Regions from separate parts of the Scandinavium tedordense genome, predicted to be linked through region 3. Evidence: predicted binding sites of a transcription regulator. Region 3 holds the regulator's gene; each other region holds the start of a gene.
What was found. The regulator CRP, encoded in region 3, controls carbon source genes, mostly activating them, when cyclic AMP is high. The targets are predictions, from matches to a motif close to ATGTGANNNNNNTCACAT.
Positions count from the first base shown of each region.

Region 1 (6,433 bases), on a different contig from region 3:
CACTTCAATAATGAGCTCCCGCTCGTTTAAGCGAATCAGTACTTCGACCGGCGCGTGGGGTAGCACGGCGCGCTGGGTGGCTTCGATCGCGTTGTCGAGCAGGTTCCCGATGATGGAAATCACCTCCGCCTCCGGCAGCGTCGGGAAGGGCTTATCCATGCCGCAGCCGGGATCAAGCTGCAACTCGACGCCCTTCTCACGCGCCCTGGCCGCTTTGCCGAGCAGCAGACCGCAGATCGTCGGCGAGCTGAAGCGCGCGGAAAGGAAATCGAGCAGTTCCTGGGCATGCTCCGACTGTGCCTGAATAAAGCGGATCGCCGCGTCGTAATGACCCATATGCAGCAAACCGGAGAGGGTGGTCATTTTGTTGAGCTGTTCGTGACGCATAATGCGCAGGTTATCGACATAGCGCTTTACCTGGCTAAGCTGCGCGCTGAGTGAGTCAATGTCATTGCGGTCGCGGAAGGTAATCACCCAGCCCTGTAACGCGTTTTCGAGCATGATCCTGACCCGGCTGGCGAGTACTCTGCTTTGGTTAAAATGGCACATTTCATCGTGCGTATCTTTCGCCAGCATGACAGCGGGATCAAAGAACGGAACCGGGGCAATCACATCGCCAATCGGCAGCCCACGCAAGCGTCGCGCAGGCTGGCTGAGGTTCAGTAATTTACGCGCCGCCTGATTGATAACCTCAATACGGCCATCTTTATCAATGGCGATTACACCTTCAAAAATGGACTCCATCATCGCTTTTTGCTGACGCACCAGCAGACCGATTTCCCGTGGTTCGAGCGAGAAAATCTGTTTTTTGATGCTGCGGGTGAAGAACCACGAGAAGACAAAGAGTGCGATAAGCAGCAGAACGGCGGCAATCAGAATATTGACCATTTTGCTGACGGTAACGTCGTCGAGATAGCTGGTGAGATAGCCCACCGACACGATGCCCACCACCTTACCGTCATCATCCAGAATGGGCGCTTTGCTGCGCAGTGAAATACCGAGTCCGCCTTTGCGGATGGTGATGGTGCTTTTGCCTGCCAGCACTTCCTGATTGTCACCCCCGACCAACTCCGTACCGACGCGGTCGACAAAAACAGAATGGAATAAATGGCGGGCGTGGTTATCGCCAATCACAATAAAACTGGCATCGCTGTGCGCCGCAAGTTTATGCATGAAGGTATCAATGGCGGGGATGTTTTTATTGGCGACATCCTGGCGCAGGGTGGGAATAAGGGCAATTTCTTCTGCCTGTATTTTCGCTCTAATGCTCATTTCCTGATACAACTGACGGCCCATGTCGACATAATAATATCCGCCGAGCAGGGCAAAAAGCACAGAGAAAAAGGCCACCAGGGATATAAACAGTTTTATCTGGAAAGACAGCTTCATTACCATCGCACGCGCTCATAAAAATGGTATTTACTGTATCATCAAAACCAGCCGTCACGCCGCTTTTCACTGAAACTTGTGATCGTTTGCACAGCCACTTCTCTGAGGGGTTTCGCAATAATTAACACCATAAAAACCACACGTAATAATAAGATGTAGATCACGTTCAATAATTAAAACCATTAACACCATAGTGACCATAAAAACTTCGGTTTTAATCTGAATTTCCTCACGTAAAAGCGAGTGTGGGCCCTCTAAGATGAAAGCGTGAAATAACCAAGGGGCCGATGATGAGCACGACCGATGATTCTTTTACCGTTAACCATGAAACAATAAATATTCCGAAAACATCACTGAGAGAGAAGTGGTGGCACATTATGGATAGCTGGAAAATAGGGATCATTCCTCTGCCACTGTTTCTGCTTGCCGGGACGCTAATCGCCATTGATTGTCTCGGGGGCAAACTGCCGAGCGACATCGTGGTGATGGTCGCCACGCTGGCCTTCTTCGGCTTCGCCTGTGGTGAGTTCGGCAAGCGTTTGCCGATTGTGGGTAAATTCGGCGCGGCGGCTATCTGCGCCACGTTTATTCCTTCCGCGCTGGTCTATTACGGCCTGCTGCCAGATGTGGTTGTGGAATCGACCACAAAATTCTACAAATCCACCAACATTCTGTACCTCTACATCTGCTGCATTATCGTTGGCAGCATCATGAGCATGAACCGCACCACGCTGATTCAGGGCTTCCTGCGCATTTTCTTCCCGATGTTGTGTGGCGAAGTGGTCGGTATGGTCGTGGGGATGGGCGTCGGCATGGCGCTGGGGCTGGAACCGTTCCAGATTTTCTTCTTCATCATTCTGCCTATCATGGCTGGCGGCGTGGGTGAAGGGGCGATTCCGTTGTCGATAGGCTATGCCACTTTACTTCATATGGATCAGGGGGTTGCGCTTGGGCGCGTGCTGCCGATAGTGATGCTGGGGGGGCTGACCGCGATCGTGATTTCAGGCTGCCTGAATCAGCTCGGCAAGCGCTACCCGCATCTGACCGGCGAGGGGCAACTGATGCCTGTGAGTGACGGTGAAACTGATTCTGCCCCAGACGCGGCAGTCTCCAGCGGGAAAACGGATGTGACGACTATCGCGTCGGGTGCGCTGCTGGCGGTACTGCTCTACATGCTCGGGATGCTCGGCTACAAGTTGATTGGCCTGCCTGCGCCGGTGGGAATGCTGTTTATCGCAGTGTTCATCAAGCTGGTGAATGGCGTATCGCCGCGCCTGCTGGAAGGCTCCCAGGTGGTGTACAAATTCTTCCAGACCGCGGTGACGTACCCGGTGCTGTTCGCGGTTGGCGTGGCAATCACACCGTGGAATGAGCTGATGGCGGCATTTACGATCAGCAATCTGCTGGTTATCGTCAGCACCGTGTCTGCGCTGGTGGCGACCGGGTTCTTTGTGGGTAAAAAGATTGGCATGCACCCGATTGATGTGGCGATTGTTTCCTGCTGCCAGAGCGGGCAGGGCGGCACCGGGGATGTGGCTATCCTGACCGCAGGTAACCGTATGAGCCTGATGCCGTTTGCTCAAATCGCAACGCGTATCGGCGGGGCCATTAATGTGGCGGTGTCGCTGCTTATCCTCAGTAAATTTCTTGCCTGATTAACGGGCGAAGGAGAGAAAGAATGACCCTCGAAACGCTGCACCGACCGGGCGTGACACTGGACCAGATGCTGGCCGCGAAGGACAACCGCGCTGCGCGTCAGGCCGACTGGTTGCAGCATTACGGCCAGCCGGTGGTGTCGCTGACGCTGGTGACGCCTGGCGAAGTGAAAGACAGTATCCGCTATCGCAACAGCATGGGCGTTGCCATTCAGGCCTGCGACCAGCTGCTGTGGCAATATCACTGGCAGGTGCTCGACCGCCAGGTGCTATGGCTGCCGACCGGGCCGGAAGCCCTGTGGTGCGTGGCGCATAGCGCCGCTGAAATTAAAGCGTATGCGACTACCCTGGAGCAGTCGCATACGTTGGGGCGTCTGTGGGATATCGACGTGATTTGTCCGCAGAGTGGGCCGGTTGGGCGCACCTCATTGGGCCGCTCACAGCGCCGTTGCCTGCTGTGTGATGAACCAGCTCATGCCTGCTCGCGTTCCCGTCGTCATGAGCAGGCGTTAGTGGTTGCCAGCGTGGAGAAGCTGATTGATGACTGGTTTGCCCGCGACTAAACCGCGCATTAAAAATGTCCCGGCATTGGCAGAGGAGGCGCTGTGGCAGGAGCTGGAACTGACGCCAAAACCAGGGCTGGTGGACCGGCGCAACAACGGCTCTCATCGCGATATGGATCACGCGCTGTTTGTGCGAAGCATCCGGGCGATTACACCATGGTTTGCGCGTTTTGCTGAACTCGGGGCACAGCACGCGACGCGCGATATGACCGAACAGCTGCGTATTCTGCGCCCGATGGGTATCGCCTGTGAGCAGGCGATGTACGCGGCAACCGACGGTATTAACAGCCATAAAGGCGGGATATTTTCCCTCGGCCTGTTGTGCTTTGCTGCCGGAGGCATGAATGACGTAACTGCAGAGAATTTATGCCTGCAAGTTCGGAGGATATGCCAGGGTGTGGTCGCCCGCGAACTGATGGCACGCCCAGCGGCGAGCACGGCGGGCGAGCGTCAGTTTCAGCAGTTCGGCCTGACGGGCGCGCGCGGCGAAGCGGAAAGCGGTTTCGCGACGGTCAACGCCGTTTTACCGCACTGGAACCGCTATCGACTTGACGAGATGTTGCTGCGACTCATGTCTATCAATACTGACAGTAATTTGGTGTCGCGCGGCGGAATGGCCGGGCTGGAATACGTCCAGCACTCTGCGCAAAACCTGTTGCATGACGGCTGGGATAAATACGCGTTAGAGGCGATGGACGATGCGCTGATCGCGCGGAATTTAAGCCCGGGTGGCAGCGCGGATTTGCTGTCGGTGGCGTGGGTACTTGGGGAGCTGTAGGCCCGGCAGCGTAGTGCCGCCAGGCCTTAATGTGAAAATCGATTAGTGGGCAACCGGCTGTGCGGTCGCAACCGTTGGCACATGTTTGTATTTGAACAATGCCACGAATGCGAAGGCCAGCACCAGCGAATAACCTGCGAAAATCAGCCATACGCTCTGCCAGTCGGTATTGCCGTTCACGGTGTACATCTCAACCACTTTACCACTCACCATGCCACCCAGGATGCAGCCGAAGCCGTTGGTCATCATCAGGAACATCCCTTGCGCACTGGCGCGAATTTCAGGTCGCACCTCTTTCTCAACAAACACCGAACCGGAAATGTTGAAGAAGTCGAACGCGCAGCCGTAGACGATCATCGACAGCACCAGCAGGATGGTGCCGAACGCGGACGGGTCGCCATAGGCGAACAGACCGAAGCGCAGCATCCACGCAAAGATACTGATAAGCATCACGTTCTTAATACCGTAACGGCTCAGGAAGAACGGGATGGTGAGGATGAACAGGGTTTCGGAAATCTGGGAAATCGACATCATCACAGATGCGTGTTCAACGATAAAGCTTCCGGAGAACAGCGGGTTGTTATCGAAACTGTGCAGAAAGGTGTTGCCGAACATGTTGGTGATTTGCAGCTCCGCGCCCAGCAGCATGGAGAAGATAAAGAATATCGCCATGCGCTTGTTTTTAAACAGCGCGAAGGCGTCGAGGCCCAGCATGGTACTCCAGCTTTGGTTTTTCTGCTGCCGCGAAACCGGAATATGCGGCAGTGTCAGGGTGAACAGAGTAAGAACCAGCGACAGCCCTGCGCCGATGTACAGCTGCATGTGGCTCAGTTCAAAGCCTGAGAAGCTCACCGCCCACATAGCCATGATAAAGCCGATAGTGCCCCAGATACGAATCGGCGGGAAATCGGTGACGATGTCCATGCCCACAGATTTCAGGCGATAGTAGGAGATGGTGTTCACCAGCCCAAGCGTCGGCATATAGGCCAGCGAGTTGAGCAAGATGACGATAAACATTTCGCCCGGCGTGGTGACCTGCGCCGCCATAAACAGCGTGCCTGCACCCACTAAATGGCACAGCGCGTAGACCCATTTCGCACTGATCCATTTATCTGCCACGATGCCAAGCAGCGTCGGCATAAAGACCGCCGCAATCCCCAACGAGCTATACACCGCACCGATGGATGCGCCGTCGAATTTGAGCGTGACGAACATATAGGAGCCGAGGGTTGTCAGCCAGCTCCCCCAGAGGCAGAACTGCAGGAACGACAGTATTTTAAGCTGCAGCTTAAGGTTCATGTTATTTTCCTCACAAAGTGACCGGCTGGATGTTTTTATAGAAACATTTATGGCGTGAATTTGATGCGATTCTATCGGTGTCGGGCGCGTCGTTTTGTTACCTCCAGCAAAAAAATGCAATATTTATTCTTTTGCAGAGTGGATTAGTGACGCAAATAACATTTTCGTATGGTGGGGGCGGATTTTGTGCGGGCTGATGCCCTCACCCGTGGGGTGAGGGCATAGATTACTTCCGGCGGTAACTCTTCTGCGTGTTGTTCACTTTATACAGATAGCGGCGCGATTCTTGCGACGGATGACGCGTCGTCAGCGTCTGATAAACGTCACCCGGCGCCATGCTGTTAATGATGTTCGCCGCCTGAACTTTATCGCTGGAGAAGACGCGGAGCACGCTACCTGCGCCGCCGTTATAAGCGGTGATCACCGCGTAACGGCGTGAGGTCGGGTTATCAATTCCACCCAGATAAACATTGCTCAGCATCGCCAGATATGCGGTGCCGGTATCAATGTTGTTGGCCGGGTCAAACAGGTAACTGCGGCTTGGTGTCCCGGATTTCCCCTGCGCCTTATACACGTCTTTTCCGGCGGTATGCTGTACGACCTGCATCAGTCCCAGCGCATCGGAATTACTGACGGCGTAGGGGTTGAATGAGGATTCGGTCTGCATAATCGCCAGAATCAGCGACTCATCAACGCCATACTTGCGCGAGGCCTGACGTACCATGCCGATGTATTTATGCGCACGTTTA
Region 1 is NZ_JALIGG010000050.1:137,968-144,400, forward strand. Features, by position in the region: gene MUU46_RS04790 (ATP-binding protein) at 1-1,389, opposite strand, end outside; gene MUU46_RS04795 (2-hydroxycarboxylate transporter family protein) at 1,680-3,044, shown strand; gene citX (citrate lyase holo-[acyl-carrier protein] synthase) at 3,068-3,607, shown strand; gene citG (triphosphoribosyl-dephospho-CoA synthase CitG) at 3,585-4,385, shown strand; gene MUU46_RS04810 (nucleoside permease) at 4,428-5,684, opposite strand; gene mltC (membrane-bound lytic murein transglycosylase MltC) at 5,911-6,433, opposite strand, start outside.
Region 1: MUU46_RS04795 (2-hydroxycarboxylate transporter family protein) is a predicted target of CRP. The motif match lies at 1,538-1,555, and genes of this name have one in related genera.

Region 2 (6,433 bases), on a different contig from region 3:
TCTTCAACGCGGTCACGTGATGCTTCAGAAGCACGCAGGTAACCTTCAACGCCGTCAGCCAGTTCTACGGTTGCGCCTTTAGCGTCAACTGCAGTCACTTTACCGTTAACGATAGCGCCTTTCTTGTTCAGAGCAACCCAGTTGTTGAACGGATCTTCAGCCAGCTGTTTCACGCCCAGGGAGATGCGCTCACGCTCTGCGTCAACCTGCAGAACAACGGCAGCGATTTCGTCGCCTTTCTTGAATTCACGAACTGCTTCTTCGCCTGCAACGTTCCAGGAGATGTCAGACAGGTGAACCAGACCGTCGATGCCGCCGTCCAGGCCGATGAAGATACCGAAGTCAGTGATAGACTTGATTTTACCTTCAACGCGGTCGCCCTTGTTGTGGGTTTCTGCGAACAGCTGCCATGGGTTAGATTTGCACTGCTTCAGACCCAGGGAGATACGACGACGTTCTTCGTCGATGTCCAGAACCATAACTTCCACTACATCACCAACGTTAACAACTTTGGATGGGTGGATGTTTTTGTTGGTCCAGTCCATTTCGGAAACGTGCACCAGGCCTTCAACGCCTTCTTCGATTTCAACGAAGCAGCCGTAGTCGGTCAGGTTGGTCACGCGACCAGTCAGTTTGGTACCTTCTGGGTAACGCTTAGCGATAGCTACCCATGGATCTTCGCCCAGCTGCTTCAGACCCAGAGAAACACGGGTACGCTCGCGGTCGAACTTCAGCACTTTAACAGTGATTTCGTCGCCAACGTTCACGATTTCGCTTGGGTGTTTAACGCGTTTCCACGCCATGTCAGTGATGTGCAGCAGGCCGTCTACGCCGCCCAGGTCAACGAATGCGCCGTAGTCAGTGAGGTTCTTAACGATACCTTTGACTTCCATGCCTTCCTGGAGGTTTTCGAGCAGCTGATCACGTTCTGCGCTGTTTTCGGATTCGATAACGGCACGACGGGAAACAACAACGTTGTTACGCTTCTGGTCCAGCTTGATAACTTTGAACTCAAGCTCTTTGCCTTCCAGGTGCAGCGTATCGCGAACTGGACGCACGTCTACCAGTGAACCTGGCAGGAACGCACGAATACCGTTCAGCTCAACAGTGAAGCCACCTTTAACTTTGCCGTTGATAACACCAACAACAGTTTCAGCGTCTTCGTATGCTTTTTCCAGCGTGATCCAAGCTTCGTGACGCTTAGCTTTCTCACGGGACAGCAGGGTTTCGCCGAAGCCGTCTTCTACTGCGTCCAGCGCAACGTCAACTTCGTCACCGACCTGGATTTCCAGCTCGCCCTGGGCGTTTTTGAACTGCTCTGCCGGGATGGCGGATTCAGATTTCAGACCGGCGTCAACCAGTACGATATCTTTATCGATAGCAACAACAACACCACGAACGATGGAACCCGGACGGGTTTCGATTGTTTTTAAGGATTCTTCAAATAGTTGAGCAAAAGATTCAGTCATGTTTAATCTTCGAAGTTAGATTTAACGTCCACCTGACACCATGTCGGATGGGGTTGTTTAACATACCCGCTCACAATCCATTGCAGCGGGGGTACTACAAATTCGGAGGCTCGCTTATCTTTTAATCAGACAGCAGCCAGTTTTTGGCGCGCGTATTGTAACGCTTTTTCAATCACTTGCTCAATGCTTAATCGTGTTGAATCCAGGACTAAGGCATCAGCAGCGGGAACTAACGGTGCCACCGCACGGTTGCGGTCACGGTCATCGCGTTCCTTTATCTCGACCAAAAGGCGTTCAAAGTTAACACTAAAGCCCTTTTCCTGCAACTGAAGCATACGGCGTTGAGCACGTTCTTCCGGGGATGCGTCGAGGAAAATCTTGACCGGTGCATCGGTAAACACCACGGTTCCCATGTCGCGTCCGTCAGCAATCAGGCCCGGGGCTTCACGGAATGCACGCTGGCGACGCAACAACGCTTCACGTACGCGCGGGAACGCTGCCACCTGAGAGGCCGCATTTGCTACTTCCTGAGTGCGGATTTCGCCACTAACGTCTTCGCCCTCGAGGATAACCTCAAGATTACCGTCGGTAGAAACAAAACGAACATCCAGATGTGCCGCCAGTGGGACCAGTGCTTCTTCGGAGGTCACGTCGACGTGATGATGTAATGCCGCCAGAGCCAGGACGCGATAAATAGCGCCAGAATCCAACAGGTGCCATTGCAGTGCTTCCGCCATGGCTTTGCACAGCGTGCCTTTCCCGGCGCCGCTAGGCCCGTCAATGGTAATTACCGGGGCAATTGCCGTCATCGTACTCTCCTTCAATCAGGGCGTCTGTTACTTAAACGCCGCGCATTATACTCGTCAAAGCGCCAGTCCGTTACTGTTGCGTGCAAAATGCGGAATAATGGCCACCTATCGAACAATATTTGGGCAAGTATAGTTTAGACGCGGGCAGAACAACGCCGACCAGACGGTCGGCGCTGGAAGCAATATCAGGCAGGGGTACTGATGCGAGCGAGTTGTTCGAAATAGTCCGGGAAAGTTTTCGCCGTACATTTCGGATCAAGAATGGTCACCGGCGTGTCGGACAACGCCACCAGCGAGAAACACATCGCCATGCGGTGGTCGTTATAAGTACCGATCTCTGCCACGGTCAGATGCGCTGGCGGGGTCACGCGAATATAGTCTTCGCCCTCTTCCACTTCCGCACCCACTTTACGCAGCTCTGTCGCCATCGCGAACAAGCGATCGGTTTCTTTCACACGCCAATTGTAGATGTTACGCAGCGTCGTCGTGCCTTTGGCAAAAAGCGCGGTCGTGGCGATAGTCATCGCCGCATCAGGAATATGGTTCATATCCATATCGATGGCGGTCAGTTCAGCGCCCGTGCAGGCAATGAAGTCATCACCCCAAGTCACGGTCGCCCCCATTTTTTCCAGCACATCGGCAAAGCGGATATCGCCCTGCACGCTGTTGCGACCGATTCCGGTAACTTTTACCGTGCCGCCTTTGATTGCGCCCGCGGCGAGGAAATACGACGCAGAAGAAGCATCACCTTCCACCAAATACGCGCCCGGTGACTGATAATGCTGCCCGCCTTTGACGACAAAATGCTGATAGTTCTGATTATCCACCGTCACGCCAAAGGTATTCATAAGATGCAGCGTAATATCGATGTACGGCTTAGAAACCAGCTCACCTTTAATGGTGATAACGGTATCCTGCGCAGCCAGCGGGGCAGTCATTAACAGCGCCGTCAGGAACTGGCTGGACACACTGCCGTCAACGGCGACTTCCCCCCCCACGAAACCGCCCTTCAGGCGCAGCGGCGGATAATTTTCCTGCTCAAGATATTCAATCTGCGCGCCGCCCTGTCGCAGCGCATCAACCAGATGCCCAATCGGGCGCTCTTTCATGCGCGGTTCACCGGTCAGCACGATATCGTTACTGCCCAGGCACAATGCCGCCGCCAGTGGGCGCATTGCCGTTCCGGCGTTACCCAGGAACAGTTCCAACGCCGCCTCTGCTTTCAACGGGCCGCCATTGCCGGTAACTTCGCAGCGTGTGCGGTCAGAAGACAGAGTGTACTGGACGCCCAACGCGGTCAGGGCATTGAGCATGTGGCGTACATCGTCGCTGTCTAGCAGATTGGTCAGAACAGTGGTGCCATGGCCCAGCGCCGCCAGCAGCAAAGCGCGGTTTGAGACGCTTTTTGAACCAGGTAAATTGATGGTGCCGTCTACATGCGCGATGGGTTGTAACGTCAGGGATTCCATGAAACTCGACTCTCAAAAGCAGAAAATAAAAAACCCCGCAGACCCGCTGCGGGGATGGAAACAGGAACATTAACCGTGGCGGCGTTCGAACTCTTTCATGAAGTCGGTCAGCGCCTGAACGCCCGCCAGCGGCATGGCGTTATAAATAGAGGCGCGCATTCCACCGACCACACGATGGCCTTTCAATGCATGCAGGCCCGCGGCAAAAGATTCTTCGAGGAACAGCTTATCTAGTGCGCTATCAGCTAACTGGAACGGTACGTTCATCCGGGAACGGTTGGCTGCAGCCACGTCGTTACGGTAAAAATCGCTGTTATCGATAGTGCCGTACAGCAGTTCCGATTTTTGCTGGTTGATGCGGTTCATCACTTCTACACCACCCTGCGCCTTCAGCCACTTAAAGACCAGGCCAGACAGATACCAGGCAAAAGTCGGCGGCGTGTTGAACATCGAATCGTTGTCGTTCAGCACGCTGTAATCAATGATTGATGGGCAGGCGATGTGTGCTTTACCCAGCAGATCTTCACGCACGATAACCAGAGTCAGACCCGCCGGGCCAATGTTTTTCTGCGCACCAGCGTAAATCACGCCAAAGCGGCTGACATCAAGCGGGCTGGACAGGATCGTGGAGGAGTAATCCGCGGCTACCACAACGTCTTTACCGAAATTAGGGACTTCGTCAATGGCGATGCCGTCTATGGTTTCGTTCGGGCAATAGTGCAGATACGCCGCGTTGTCAGAGAGCTGCCAGTCGCGCATCGGTTTCACCCCACGCAGACCGTCAACGGTTACTTTGGCGTCAATAACGTTTGGAGTGCAGTATTTTTTCGCTTCTTTTACTGCACTGGCTGCCCAGTATCCGGCATCCACGTAGTCTGCCTCGGTTTTGTCGCCCAGCAGGTTCAGCGGAACGCCCGCGAACTGACCGCGACCACCGCCATGGCAGAACAGGACTTTATAGTTGGAAGGGATTTTAAGCAGGTCGCGGAAATCTTTTTCTGCTTCTTCGGCCACCTGGATGAACTCTTTACCACGATGGCTAATTTCCATTACCGAGGTACCCAACCCCTGCCAGTCGCAGAGTTCCTGTTGGGCCTGTTTAAGCACATCCGCCGGAAGCATTGCCGGGCCAGAACTAAAATTAAAGACCTGAGTCATTTCCCCTCACCACGCTATACACGTTATCAGCCCGTAGGCATAAGTTATTCCTGTGGATATCGGTTTTACCATTCAGTGACACAGGCCGCAATGGCTAATACTCGCGAGCCGAAAAATGTGTCCAGGCTCACACAACAGAATATGCCATCTTGACGTCACAATGCCGACAATTTGGCTATCAGGTGATGCGTTTTGCCCGACTGGCCTTGGCCCATTCGGGATGTGCGCAACGGGGGCATATTTGATGATCGCCTGCATGCATATGGAATATTGCACTGCACCGTGTGCAGGCGTAGTCATTCTCTTCAGGCACCGTTTTGAAGCGTTCAACGCACTCACCGGGCAAGATAGGCAAACCGGCTTTCACCTCGTCGTCGCTAAAAAAGTAGACACTGATTTGCCCATTCGTTTCCATGATAGCTCTTTTAACCTGCCCCAGATGCTCGATGCCACTCAGGCGCAACTCCATAAAAAACTCAAACTCGGTCATGTTTTCCGCGCGCAACTTTTCCCAGGCCAGCTCACCGTTTGCCACCACGATAATTGGCTTTCCTTCGAGCAAATCCTCCAGCTTTTCGCTGTGCGCCATCAACCACATAACCAGCCGGTATAACCCAGCCAGCGTGATAAAGACGATCAATACCGGGAGCATCGGCACATCATCATAAAACGCCACGTCTCCTGCAGCAGAACCTAATGTCAGGATGATGAGCACTTCGAAGAGCGACATCTGGCGCACACCGCGACGGCCCGTGATTTTTAAAAACAGGAATACCAGCACGAAGGTATAAAGGCTACGCAGGGCCACTTCTCCGAGAAATTCCGCGGGGACTTTATCGAAAGCCATTCGGTGGAGATCAAACGCTTGCATTTTAGTTGCCTGAACAGTGGGTTACTGCTTCTAAGCGTAGCCGAGCCTTTTATTTTCGCCGCTCGCGCCGGGACGATAGCGCCTGACACGCAAAACCCGTATCATTGCGCGCTTTCCGTACGATAAAAGTGATCGCCATGACCCAAACATTTATACCCGGCAAAGACGCCGCTCTGGAAGACTCCATCGCCCGCTTCCAGCAAAAATTAACGGACCTCGGATTTAACATTGAAGAAGCGTCCTGGCTGAATCCGGTGCCTAACGTCTGGTCTGTGCATATTCGCGACAAAGAATGCGCGCTGTGCTTCACTAACGGTAAAGGGGCAACTAAAAAAGCGGCCCTGGCTTCTGCTCTCGGCGAATATTTTGAGCGTCTGTCCACTAACTACTTCTTCGCCGATTTCTGGCTGGGTGAAACTATTGCCAATAGCCCGTTTGTGCATTATCCAAATGAAAAATGGTTCCCGCTGCCAGAAGACAACGACGTGCCGGAAGGCATTCTTGATGAGCGTCTGCGTGCGTTCTACGATCCGGACGAACAGCTGACTGCCAGCCTGCTTGTGGATCTGCAGTCCGATAATGACGATCGCGGCGTTTGCGGCCTGCCGTTCACCCGTCAGTCCGATGGCGAGACGATTTACATTCCGATGAACATCG
Region 2 is NZ_JALIGG010000057.1:635,556-641,988, reverse strand. Features, by position in the region: gene rpsA (30S ribosomal protein S1) at 1-1,469, opposite strand, end outside; gene cmk ((d)CMP kinase) at 1,595-2,278, opposite strand; gene aroA (3-phosphoshikimate 1-carboxyvinyltransferase) at 2,464-3,747, opposite strand; gene serC (3-phosphoserine/phosphohydroxythreonine transaminase) at 3,817-4,905, opposite strand; gene MUU46_RS18995 (YetF domain-containing protein) at 5,084-5,776, opposite strand; gene ycaO (30S ribosomal protein S12 methylthiotransferase accessory factor YcaO) at 5,914-6,433, shown strand, end outside.
Region 2: serC (3-phosphoserine/phosphohydroxythreonine transaminase) is a predicted target of CRP. The motif match lies at 5,021-5,038, and genes of this name have one in related genera.

Region 3 (6,433 bases):
ATTCAGATGGCCCAGAATGCGTTGTAAATGCTGTTCCATGGTGCTTAACGGCCCGTGGGAGAGCGCCTCCGTTGATTCCATGATATTCGCATCGCCGCTTCCCCCCGGTCCGTCATATTCCAGTCGCTGTTGGCAGCGCTGCAGAGCAATCTCGCAGGACTGCAAATAACGTTCGGCCAAATCTTCAGTCAGCATGTTGTGTTCGCGCGCCAGCGTCGTCATCGCGTTGATGTGTTCGACGATAAACTGGCTGTGCGTAACCCACAGCTTCATGTCTGCCAGATAATGCGAGTTAAAGCCGGGCTCTTGCATCGCCTGGTTCAGCGAGTTGAACAACGCGTTGTGCGCCTGATTCACCCGCATCCGCTGATAGGCCAGCGTCGGAGCCTGAGGGTCGTTGCTGAGAATCAGTCGGATAGCCTCCTGATCCGCCTCCAGTGCTTGCTGGGCATTTTTGCGTAATAGCCCACTTTGCCACTGCGGCCACAGCCAGACCATCCCGCCGAAGGCAATCAGACAGCCAATCACCGTGTCGACAAAACGGGCCAGAATGAAATGTTCGCCGTTCAGGGTCAGCAGTTGGATGGTGTAGACCGCGGTGACCGTAAAGCCCACCGTTGCCCAGCCGTAGCTCTTGCGAATGATCAAGTAGCTCGCCAGCGTGATGACTAACATTGACGCCAGCGTGTAGCCTTCCGGCACGTGAAAGTGCAGGGTGCCAGCGGCTATCACCAGCCCGGCCAGCGTGCCTGCCGCCCGGTGGAAAATCCTGACCCGCGTTGCGCCGTAGCCATTTTGCGTCACTAGCAGGACGGTCATCAGGATCCAGTACGGTTTCGGCAGATGCAGCGCCGCGCCCATCAGGCTGGCAATGCTGAGCATGACGCTGATTCGCGCCGCACTGCGCAACGCCGGGGATTTTAGCGACAGATAGCTTTTTAGTGCGGCAAACAGCGGCAGGCGACGTTCGTTATCAGCCATCAGATTGCGTGGATAGAGCGGGCGCTGAAGGCGCAGCACTCGGGCGATTCGACTGAAGTGCCAGGCGCAGAACTGCCCGACCGGGTTATCCGGATGCTGATGTGCGATTTTTTCCAGCGCGCCAATCTGCTTGTCCATGTTGAAACGTTGCGGAAATCGGTGGTAGAGGATGTCATCCGCCATCACACGCAGGCGCGCCGCAATGGTCTGTGCATTCCAGCGGATCACCGCTTCAGCGTGGCTGCGTTCAACCAGTTTCTGCACTTCGGCGGGCTGATGCAGGCTGACGGAAATGTGCTCCTGCAAATCGAGGCCAATCTGGAAGGCGCGCAGCAGGCGCTTATATTCATGGTTCTGATTGGCGGCCAGCATGTGCATTTGCTGATAGCACAGGGTAATCAGATCGACGGCCTTCTGCTGGCGGCTGAGTAATGGCGGCAGCGCTTTTTCCGGATCGGTATGCTGAGTCAACAGGCTGTATTTGGCTTCACAGTAATCGGCCAGCTGTCGATACAGCAGGCTTAGTGATTCACGTAGCGGCTGTTCACGCCACATCCAGAACCAGAACCAGTTGAACAAGCCATACCATAGTGTGCCGAGAGCGTAGATGAGCAGCGGCTCCCAGACCGGCATATTCCCCGCAAGGCTGAGCGTAAAGATGGCCGCAATGAGCGATGCGGGCAGTAAACGGGCGTGAAGCGAACTGATTTCTGCAGTGACGCCGAGGATCAGCGCCAGCCCAGTCAGGATCAGCGGTAAAGGCACGGTATGCGCCAGCAGCAGCTGAACCGCGAGGCTACAGCCCGCAAACAGCGATCCGCCAATTATCAGGCGTTTGAAGAAACGTTTATGCGGTGTGTCCAGCCCGGCGATGTTGCAGCAGGCGGGGACTAACGAGAACAGCAGACCGTACTTGAGGTAACCGAGCACCAAACCGATAGCCACGGGGGTACATAACACCAGCGTTTGCCGCAGTGCATAGTTAATTTCCGGGTGATAAATCAGCCTGCGCCACATCAGGGAAAAGACAAAAACGGCGTACTGCAGGGGCAATACGCCGTTCAGCTAGCTTAGCGGGTACCGTAAACCACGATAGTTTTACCGTGGGCGGAGATCAGACTCTGATCTTCGAGCATTTTTAGAATACGGCCAACGGTTTCGCGGGAGCAGCCGACGATCTGACCGATTTCCTGACGAGTAATTTTAATTTGCATACCGTCCGGGTGGGTCATTGCATCAGGTTGTTTCGCCAGATTCAGCAGAGTCTGTGCGATACGACCGGTTACGTCGAGGAATGCCAGGTTACCTACTTTTTCAGAGGTGACCTGCAGACGACGAGCCATCTGAGAAGAGAGACGCATCAGGATATCCGGGTTTACCTGGATAAGCTGACGGAATTTTTTATAAGAAATTTCTGCCACTTCACAAGCGGTTTTCGCCCGAACCCAGGCACTACGCTCCTGACCTTCTTCGAACAGGCCAAGCTCACCGATAAAATCGCCCTGGTTGAGGTAAGAGAGGATCATCTCTTTACCTTCTTCATCCTTGATGAGTACTGCAACAGAGCCTTTCACGATGTAGTACAGCGTTTCTGCTTTTTCACCCTGGTGAATCAGCGTGCTCTTCGATGGGTACTTATGAATGTGGCAATGAGACAAGAACCATTCAAGGGTAGGGTCTGTTTGCGGTTTGCCAAGCACCATGCGCGGTTATCCTCTGTTATAAGCTGTCTCCAATGGCAGACACGACACTGCCACTGGCTTTGCAATCGTATCCTTCCCTGTGCCTGGGAAGTCGGCTGTCGGATTTTACTGCAGCCTGTAATGTGATGTTCTCTGCATACACGCATTACTTCAATGTATTACTGTTGCAGCACGACTGTTTTAGCATAGCTTTTGTCGCCTGTCTCCTGGTGTCTCGCTTCAGCATGACGCGCGTCGCCTTCCGTTGCGAGAATTGTTATGTGCGCGTAATCTGTCAGGAAAATTGCTACTCGGGAGTTAACAAATATGCAAGCGCGTGTGAAATGGGTTGAGGAATTAACCTTCCTGGGCGAGTCAGCTTCTGGCCACCAGATTATGATGGATGGTAACTCTGGCGATAAAGCCCCAAGCCCGATGGAAATGGTGCTGATGGCCGCGGGCGGTTGCAGCGCGATTGACGTGGTGTCCATTTTGCAGAAAGGCCGTCATGACGTGACCGACTGTGAAGTGAAACTGACTTCCGAGCGTCGTGAAGAAGCACCGCGTTTGTTCACCCACATCAATCTGCACTTCATTGTGACCGGTAATGACCTGAAAGAAGCGGCAGTGTCGCGTGCGGTGGATTTGTCTGCGGAGAAATACTGCTCTGTAGCGTTGATGCTGGAAAAAGCGGCGAAGATTACACACTCGTTTGAAGTGGTCGAAGCCTGATTGAGTGGCGGGGGCGTTACGCTGACCCGCCCTAAAAAATGATGCACGCCCGTTGGCGTGCATGCGATTACCCTATCTTTTTTCCTTCCATCAACCGCTCGACCAGCGGTGACATAATCAATTCCATTGCCAGCCCCATTTTCCCACCCGGCACCACCAAGGTGTTCATGTGAGAAATAAACGAACCTTGCAGCATCGCCAGCAGCCAAGGGAAATCAATATCGCCCAGATTCTGGAAATGGATAACGACAAAGCTCTCATCCAGTGACGGAATGCCCTTTGCCGCAAAGGGGTTGGAGGTGTCGACGGTCGGCACGCGCTGGAAGTTGATATGCGTCCGGGAGAATTGCGGCGTAATGTAGTTGATGTAATCTTCCATCGATCGCACCACTGAATCCATCACCGCTTCACGTGAGTGACCGCGCTCGCTGGTATCGCGGGTCAGCTTCTGGATCCACTCAAGGTTAACAATCGGCACCACGCCCACCAGTAAATCGACGTATTTCGCGACATCATTTTGTGGGGTTACCACGCCGCCGTGCAGACCTTCATAAAACAGCACGTCGGTCGGTTCCGGCAACGGCTGCCACGGCGTAAAGGTACCCGGCACCTGATTCCACGGAACGGCTTCGTCGTAGGTGTGCAAATACTTGCGCGACTGTCCGGTTCCGTTCTGACCGTAGGTCATAAACGTATTTTCCAGCAGGCCAAAGTCGTTGGCATCTGGCCCAAAATAGCTGATGTGACGGCCCATATCGCGCGCTTTGCGGATAGCCATGTCCATTTCAGGACGCGTGTAACGGTGGAAGCTGTCGCCTTCTACTTCGGCGGCAGTAAGATTGAGTTGAGCAAAGATTTTACGGAAGGCGAGGCTGGTGGTGGTGGTTCCCGCCCCGCTGGAACCGGTTACGGCGATCACCGGATGTTTGGCAGACATAGCTAACGACTCCCTGCATAAGCAATGGTTTTATTATAGTCAGCCGTGGAATTGGGTACGGGGCATGATATTGACCGTCTCGTGCAGTTCGGACCACACCAGAACGACATCCCCGCTTTTCAATTGTTGTTTTACGTCGGCGACCTTGTCTTCAAGCGAACGTTCATGTTCACCATAATCGGTGCCTTCGCGCAACACAAAGCTTTCAATCAGGCTATCGAGCGTTTCGGGAGCCAGATCTTGCCAGGGAATAATCATAACGGGGTTCCTAACCAGCGAGTGAGCCAGGCGGGAATGCGTTTCTCCAGCCACATTTCAGGATGGCGCAGCGTACCGCCGACAAATCCGACATGACCGCCATACTCCGTCAGCTGGTATTGAATATTGGCCGGAAGCTCTTCCTGAGACGGAATCGAGTGATGATCCATAAACGGGTCATCTTTTGCATGAATGATGAGTGTTGGTTTGGTTATCTGGCTCAGTACCGGCATCGCACTGCATTGGCGGTAGTAATCAATCGCGTCAGCATAACCGTGGATTTTTGAGGTAATCAGATCGTCAAACTCACGAATACGACGCACGCTTTTCAGACGCTTCAAATCCACCGGCAACGTTCCTGGATAAGCCTTCAGTTTGCGAGATGCATTGGCTTTCAGCAGGTTCAGCAGATAGCGCTGATACACGCGGGAGAAGCCTTTATCCATATGATAGCTACAGGCTTCCAGCATGAATGGCGCGGAGACGATAACTGCGGCATCGAGTGGCGTATTGTCACCCTCTTTGGCCAGCAGACAGCCCAGCATGTTGCCACCCAGCGAATAGCCCACTGCGGCCGTTGGGACGTCGCCAAATTCACGGCGCAGCCAGGAGAGGAACCAGGTGCCGTCTTCAGTTTCGCCTGAATGGTAGATGCGCTGAGCGCGGTTCGGTTCACCGCTGCAGCCGCGGAAATGCATCACCACCCCGAGCCAGCCGCGCTGCTGCGCCGCGTGAATCAGACCGTGAGCGTAAGGGCTGTACAGGCTGCCTTCCAGGCCGTGAAAAACCACCAGGCGAGGCTTATGCCGTGCCTGATTCGGATCTTCACTCCATGCCAGATCGATAAAATCCCCGTCCGGAAGATCAAGACGCTGCCAGTGCGGGGTGAACAACACTTTACGACGGATGAGACGCGGTAACATGGTCTGCAGATGGCAGTTGCGCACGCCTGTCATTGGTACAAAGGTGTCGTTCTCTTCTGGAGGTACTTCAAAGTCTACTGGGGTTACCTGAGCCATACCTTTACGCTGCTATCGTGAAAAAACGCTCTACTATACCGTCATAACACCGTTATGACGGATATGTGTTTATGAAAATGAGCCGCTGTGCGCTTTCGATGAGTTAAATCACTCTTCCTGAAGCATCTGTTCCAGCTGTTCGTGCGCATCCAGCCACGCCATTTCACACTCTTCCAGCCCTGATTTCGCCGTGGCCTGCTGTTGCAGACATTCGGTGAGTTCCGCTTTTCGTGTTTGGTCGTACAGCCCGCTGTCGCTGAGTTTTTCTTCTGCGGCCGCAAGCCGGGTATTGAGCTTTTCCATCTCTTTTTCCAGACGGGTAATCTCTTTACGCAGCGGCTGCGTCAGGGTGCGCAGCTCTGCATCACGACGTTTCTGATCTTTACGTGCCTGAGCGCTATTGGTGTTGTCTTTTGGCGCGTCGTCATTCTGACTTTCCTGCTTCTGAACATCGCTCAGCCATTGCTGATAATCTTCCAGGTCGCCATCGAAAGGTTCCACTTTCGCATCGTGAACCAGATACAGATCGTCAGTGGTGGAGCGCAGCAGGTGACGGTCGTGCGAGACCACAACCAGCGCGCCTTCGAATTCAATCAGCGCTTCGGTCAGCGCCTGACGCATGTCGAGATCCAGGTGGTTAGTCGGTTCATCGAGCAGCAGCAGGTTCGGGCGCTGCCAGACGACCAGTGCCAGCACCAGACGTGCTTTTTCACCGCCGGAGAAGCGACGCGTTTCTTCGCTGACTTTATCTCCCTGGAAACCAAAACCGCCGAGATAATCGCGCAGCTGTTGTTCCAGCACGTGCGGCGCCAGACGCACCAGAT
Region 3 is NZ_JALIGG010000055.1:402,416-408,848, forward strand. Features, by position in the region: gene MUU46_RS12795 (YccS/YhfK family putative transporter) at 1-1,998, opposite strand, end outside; gene crp (cAMP-activated global transcriptional regulator CRP) at 2,052-2,684, opposite strand; gene MUU46_RS12805 (OsmC family protein) at 2,991-3,395, shown strand; gene MUU46_RS12810 (phosphoribulokinase) at 3,463-4,332, opposite strand; gene MUU46_RS12815 (YheU family protein) at 4,372-4,590, opposite strand; gene MUU46_RS12820 (hydrolase) at 4,587-5,609, opposite strand; gene MUU46_RS12825 (ABC transporter ATP-binding protein) at 5,718-6,433, opposite strand, start outside.